2 regions of the Actinoallomurus sp. NPDC052274 genome follow, and region 2 is predicted to be linked to the other one. Evidence: predicted binding sites of a transcription regulator. Region 2 holds the regulator's gene; the other holds the start of a gene.
The links. Region 2 encodes LexA, which represses DNA repair genes until DNA is damaged. Its sites were predicted from a motif close to TCGAACANNTGTTCGA; they were not measured.

Region 1: a site for LexA is predicted at 1,949-1,964, ahead of uvrA (excinuclease ABC subunit UvrA). Genes of this name have one in related genera too.

Annotation. Positions count from the first base shown of each region.
Region 1 is NZ_JBFAUT010000034.1:16,221-19,629, forward strand. It holds gene AB0K82_RS26365 (MarR family transcriptional regulator) at 1-29, opposite strand, end outside; gene AB0K82_RS26370 (MBL fold metallo-hydrolase) at 237-890, opposite strand; gene AB0K82_RS26375 (MBL fold metallo-hydrolase) at 1,019-1,837, shown strand; gene uvrA (excinuclease ABC subunit UvrA) at 2,078-3,409, shown strand, end outside.
Region 2 is NZ_JBFAUT010000028.1:21,317-24,725, forward strand. It holds gene AB0K82_RS23600 (vitamin B12-dependent ribonucleotide reductase) at 1-299, opposite strand, end outside; gene nrdR (transcriptional regulator NrdR) at 372-836, opposite strand; gene lexA (transcriptional repressor LexA) at 1,489-2,193, shown strand; gene leuS (leucine--tRNA ligase) at 2,347-3,409, opposite strand, start outside.

The DNA of each region.
Region 1 (3,409 bases), on a different contig from region 2:
CCCTCGGTCTCGGCCGCCGGCCTGGTCACGCCCGTCATCTGTTCCTTACCCGGCTCGCGTCCCGGACGCGCTGGTCACGCGCGTCTCCTTCCATCATCCCCACCCCGCGGCGGCCGGTATGCCCGAACGTCCGCGAAACCATCGGGACGACGTCGAACACGCCGATCCGCAGAGGTCGGCGGGATGTATCGGGGAAACGTCTCAGGAACGGTGATCGTGGCGCAATGTGATCGGGATCACCATCCCCGCGCGCGCCACTCCGGGAGGTGCGGGCGTTCGCGGCCGAGGGTGGTGTCCTTGCCGTGGCCGGGGTAGACCCACGTCTCGTCCGGGAGCGCGCCGAACACGCGCTTCTCCAGATCGTCCATGAGGCGGTTGAAGAGCGTCGCGTCTCCCCAGGTGTTCCCCGGCCCGCCGGGGAACAGGCTGTCGCCGGTGAACAGATGCGGCGTGTCGCCGTCGTCGTACAGCAGCGCGATCGATCCGGGCGTGTGCCCGCGCAGGTGGATCACGGACAGGGTGTGCTGCCCGACCCGGACGGTCTCTCCGTGCCGGACCGGCTCGGTCACCGGCAACGGCAGGGCCTCGGCGTCGTCGGGGTGGGCCACGACCGACGGGTGGGTCGCGTCGACGACCGCGCCGAGCGCGCCCCAGTGGTCCTGGTGCCGATGGGTGGTGACGACCCGGGAGAGCGGGGCGTCACCGAGGAGCTCGAGCAGGCGCTCCGGCTCGCTGGCGGCGTCGATCAGTACCTGTTCACCGGTGGCCGTGCAGCGCAGGAGGTAGGCGTTGTTGTCGAAGGGCCCGACCGCCAGCTTGGTGACGGTCAGACCGGGCAGCTCGCGTACGTCGGGCGGGCCACCGACCTCGACGTTGCCTGTGTAGGACACGCACTCTCCTCCCATCGGCGCTCGGGCGCACCGCACCTGCCTGCCATCCTTTCACTCCCACCACGCGCCGCGCGCTCGGCGGACCCGGAAGACGGCCTGCGGGTGCGCCCGGAAGTAGGATCCCGATCATGGAGGACGACCTGCCGATCTGTCGCACCTGCGGGGTGCAGTACGCCGCTCCCCGACCGGACTGCCCGATCTGCGAGGACGAGCGGCAGTACGTCGGGTGGGACGGCCAGCGGTGGACGACCCTCGCCGAGCTCCGCGCCGCCGGGCACCGCGGCAGGGTCGCCGAGGAGGGGCCCGGCATCGTCGGGATCGGCGCCGAGCCGCCGACCTCGATCGGTCAGCGCGCCCTGCTCGTGCGGACGCCGTCGGGCAACGTCCTCTGGGACATGATCACCTATCTCGACGAGGACCTTCTCTCACAGGTCGCCGCGCTCGGCGGCGTCGACGCCATCGCGATCAGCCACCCGCATTTCTACGGCTCGATGATCGAATGGGCGCACGCGTTCGACGCGCCCGTCTATATCCATGCCGCCGACCGGGACTGGGTGGCCCGGCCGGACGACTCGATCGTCTTCTGGGAGGGCGAGACCCGGGAGATCGGCGACGGGCTGACGCTGGTCAACGCGGGCGTGCACTTCGCGGGCGGCCAGGTGCTGCACTGGCGCGACGGCGAGGACGGCGGGGGAGCGCTGCTCACCGGCGACATCTTCACCGTCGTTCCCGACCGCCGGTACGTGAGTTTCATGTACAGCTACCCCAATCTGATCCCCGAGCGCCCTCGGATCATCCGCCGCGCGCTGCGCCGGATGGAGCCGTTCGCGTTCGAGCGCGTGTACGGCGGCTGGTGGGGGCGGGTCGTCGCCGCCGACGGCGCCGCCGCCGTACGGCGGTCGGCCGCGCGCTACCTCGAGCACGCCCTCGACGACGGGCACGAGTAAAGCCGCCGGTCCGGGTAAAGCCGCCGGTCCGGGTAAAGCCGCCGGTCCGGGTAAAGCCGCCGGTCCGAGTAAAACCACAGGGGCCTCAGGCGTTTCGGTGGCGATCTCTCTTCGAACACGTGTACGGTTTCGGTGCGACGAGGGACCGCCGTGCGAGGGCTTTCGGAAGAAAACCGGCCTGTCCGCTCGTTAGCCTGAAGCTGACTGCCTCCACCAGGCTCTAGGGGATAGCGATACGCCGTGGCTGACCGTCTCATCGTGCGCGGAGCGCGTGAACACAACCTCAAAGACGTCTCACTCGATCTTCCGCGCGACGCGCTGATCGTGTTCACCGGCATGTCCGGCTCCGGTAAGTCGAGCCTCGCGTTCGACACGATCTTCGCGGAGGGCCAGCGCCGCTACGTCGAGTCCCTCTCGGCGTACGCGCGTCAGTTCCTCGGCCAGATGGACAAGCCCGACGTCGACTTCATCGAGGGCCTGTCCCCGGCCGTGTCGATCGACCAGAAGTCGACCTCGAAGAACCCGCGCTCCACGGTCGGCACCATCACCGAGGTCTACGACTACCTCCGGCTGCTCTGGGCCCGCATCGGCCACCCGCACTGCCCGGTCTGCGGCCGCACGATCTCCAAGCAGACCCCGCAGCAGATCGTCGACCGGGTCATGGAGTTCGACGAGGGCGCCCGGTTCCAGGTGCTCGCCCCGGTGATCCGCGGCCGCAAGGGCGAATACCTCGAGCTGTTCCGCGAGATGCAGACCAAGGGCTTCTCCCGCGCCCGCGTCGACGGCCGGCTCGTTCGCCTCGACGAGGCGCCGAAGCTGAAGAAGTACGAGAAGCACGACATCGAGGTCGTCGTCGACCGGCTGAGCGTCAAGGAGAGCGCCCGCCGCCGGCTCGCCGACTCGATCGAGACGGCGCTCGGCCTCTCCGGGGGCACGGTCATCCTCGACTTCGTCGACCTCCCCGAGGACGACGAGCAGCGCGAGCGGATGTTCTCCGAGCACCTCTACTGCCCGTACGACGACCTGTCGTTCGACGAGCTCGAGCCGCGGTCGTTCTCGTTCAACTCCCCGTACGGCGCCTGTCCCGACTGCACCGGCCTGGGCACCCGCATGGAGGTCGACCCGGAGCTGCTCGTCCCCGACCCGGAGAAGACCCTCGGCGAGGGCGCGATCTCCCCCTGGTCGAACGGCCACATCAGCGACTACTTCCTGCGGCTGCTCGGCGCGCTCGGCGACGCGATGGGCTTCGACCTGGACACGGCCTGGGAGCGGCTCCCCGCCAAGGCCCGCAAGGCGATCCTGCAGGGTCACGACACCCAGGTGCACGTGAGCTACCGCAACCGGTACGGCCGGCAGCGGTCGTACTACACGACGTACGAGGGCGTGATCCCCTACGTCCAGCGGCGGCACTCGGAGGCGGAGAGCGACTCCAGCCGGGAGCGGTTCGAGGGGTACATGCGGGAGATCCCCTGCCCGTCGTGCGAGGGGAAGCGGCTCAAGCCCGTCGTGCTGGCCGTCACGGTCAACGACCGGTCGATCGCCGACGTCGCCGCCATGCCGATCGGGGAGTGC
Region 2 (3,409 bases):
ACGACCCGGTCGACCAGCTGCTTGAGGCTCGACTCGCGCTGCGGCGTGCCGACCGCGCCGCGGAAGTACTTCGAGGTGACGATGTTGACCGCGTTTACGGACCAGGTGTCGGGGAACTCGACGCCCTTCTGCTCGAAGTTCACCGACCCGTCGCGCCAGTTGGTCATGACGACGTCCCGGCGCTCCCACCGGACGTCGTCGTACGGGTGGACGCCCGGCCGCGTGAAGACGCGCTCCATCTTCAGGCCCCTGCGACCCGCCTTGCCCCGTCGGGCTGAGCCGCTCACCGTCTCCGTCATGACATCCCCCTTCTCGGGCACACCAGGCCCACCTCCAGGATTACCCGTACAGCCCGCGGTCCGGGCGCCGCCCTAGGAACGGGCGTCGCCGCCGGACGCCACGCGCAGCGATTCGATTTCCTTGGCGAAGTCGTCGAGCGTCTCGAACCCCCGGTAGACGGAGGCGAATCGCAGGTACGCGACCTCGTCGAGTTCACGGAGCGGGCCGAGGATCGCCAGCCCGATCTGGTGCGAGGGAATCTCGGCGTTCCCGGTCGCCCGGATCGCCTCCTCGACCCGCTGGCCGAGCATGGCCAGGGCGTCCTCGTTGACGGGACGGCCCTGACACGCCCGGCGCACTCCGGCGATGATCTTGTCCCGGGAGAACGGCTCGGTCACGCCACTGCGCTTGGCGACCATCATGAGCACCGTCTCCTGGGTGGTGAAGCGGCGGCCGCACTCGGGGCACGAACGCCGGCGCCGGATGGCGGCCCCGTCGTCGGCCGTGCGGCTGTCGATGACCCTGCTGTCGGTGTGTCGGCAGAACGGGCAGTGCATGGCTCCGGACTCCTCCCCCTGACAGCGGGTCACGCGCGAACTGCGCGAACCTCACCTCGTAACCACAACCTATGGTGAACTACATCCATGTAACTACTAGATGTTGGGGTCCAACCGTAGAGCCCGGCCGAGTGCATCGCAACCCGCGTGGGGCACCCGGCGAGAAGACGCCGCTCACATGGCGATCCGCCGCCCTCGTCGGCGTGTCGGGCCTTCCCCCGGGGGCGACGATCGGCCGCTTCGACCTCGTACATCCTGGATCACCTGCGGAAACGCAGCCGACGCCCGTCACGGTGAGGTCGATCACATCCCGGCCGGCGGCCGCGCGGGCGCGGGCGTCGCGCCCCCCCAAGACTGCCACGGGCGCACCGGCGCCGCGTCGGCGGGCACCCCCTTCGCGCCGGCCGCGCGAGAGCGCCGATCACGACGAGGCGGCAAGGCGTCGCCGCCAATGGCGCCCTCCTTCCCCGAACCCGGTCCGGGAATTACCCTCGAACGTATGTGCGAACCAAACGCGACATACCCCGGACCGCAAAATTCGACATTTTTCGAACACCTGTTTGATCATTTCCCGCAGAAGCGATAACGTCCCACTACGGGACCGAAATACCGGCGGCGACGCGTCACCGGGAAGACAGCCATCGGAGACACCATGAGCAAGGTTCGGGAAATGCCCGACGGCCCGGGCGACGAGAGCGGCCTGACCGTCCGGCAGCGCAAGGTGCTGGAAGTGATCAGGGACTCGGTGCAGCGGCGCGGTTATCCGCCGTCGATGCGGGAGATCGGCGAGGCCGTCGGCCTGACCAGTACCTCCAGCGTGTCCCACCAGCTCCGGACCCTGCAGCGCAAGGGTTTCCTGCTGCGCGACCCCAACCGGCCGCGCGCGGTCGTCGTCCGCATGCCAGGATCCCCGGCCATCGCCGCCGAGGCCGACGGCGAGTCGTACGAGGTCGCCAACGGCCAGGAGGCTCCCACGCGGCCGGCGCCCGCCTACGTCCCACTCGTCGGGCGCATCGCGGCGGGTGGCCCCATCCTCGCCGAGGAGGCCGTGGAGGACGTCTTCGCGCTGCCGCGGCAGCTCGTCGGCGAAGGCACCCACTTCCTGCTCAACGTCACCGGTGACTCGATGATCGAGGCGGCCATCGCCGACGGCGACTGGGTCGTCGTGCGTCAGCAGCCCGTCGCGGAGAACGGCGACATCGTGGCGGCGATGATCGACGGAGAGGCCACCGTCAAGACGCTCAAGCGCCGCGACGACAAGGTCTGGCTGATGCCGCACAACCCGGCGTACGACCCGATTCCCGGCGACGACGCGACCATTCTCGGGCGCGTGGTGGCGGTCCTGCGGAAGATGTGATCCCGCCCGGGATCCCCGGCGGCGACGCGGCCGTTCCGGGGCGCACGGTGACGGTCCCGCGGAATACGTGATCAGCCCCGGTTCGGTGCCACGGCACCGAACCGGGGCTAGTGCGTGTCCGACGAATCCCTGGCGGACACGCACCGGCGCCGATCAGGCGGGCACGATGTTCACGATCTTCGGAGCGCGCACGACGACCTTGCGGACGCCCCGGTCGCCCAGGGCCGCCCTGACCTTCTCCGACTCCAGCGCCAGGCGCTCCAGGTCGCCCTCGGCGATGTCCGGGGACACCTCCAGGCGGTCGCGGACCTTGCCCGCCACCTGGACCACGCAGGTCACCGACTCCTGCACCAGCAGCGCGGGCTCGGCCGCCGGCCAGCCGGCCTTGACCACCGGAGCCGTACGGCCCAGCCGCTCCCACATCTCCTCGGCGGTGTACGGCGCGACCAGCGACAGCATGACCGCCAGGGTCTCGGCGGCCTCCCGGACCGCCGGGTCGCCGGCGCCCGCCCCCGTGTCGATGGCCTTGCGCGCCGCGGAGGTCAGCTCCATCATCCGGGCGATCGCCACGTTGTAGCGGTGCGCCTCGACCAGCCGGGTGACCTCGTCGATCGTCCGATGCGTCACCTTGCGCAGCTCGACGTCGCCGGTCGCCGGGTCGGCGCCCGGCGCGGACGTCACCTCGGCGGCCACGCGGAAGACCCGCGCCAGGAACTTCACCGACCCCGACGGCGACACGTCCGCCCAGTCGATGTCGTCCTCCGGCGGACCGGAGAACAGCATCGTCAGCCGTACGGCGTCGACGCCGTACGCGGCGATCTGCTCGCCCAGGTCGACCAGGTTGCCGGTCGTCTTGGACATCGCGGAGCCGTTCAGGATGACCTGACCCTGGTTGACCAGCCGTTTGAAGGGCTCGGTGAAGTCGACCAGGCCCATGTCGTACAGCACCTTGGTGAAGAACCGCGCGTACAGCAGGTGCAGGATGGCGTGCTCGACACCACCGGTGTACTGGTCGGCCGGCATCCACCGGCGCACCTTCTCGGCGTCGAACGGGCCGTCCTCGTACCCCGGCGAGCAGTACCGCAGGAAGTACCAGGAGGAGTCGACGAAGGTGTCCATCGTGTCGGTGTCGCGCTTGGCCGGAGCGCCGCACTTGGGGCACGGGACGTTCACCCAGTCGGCGGCGGCCGCCAGCGGCGACACGCCCTTCGGGGCC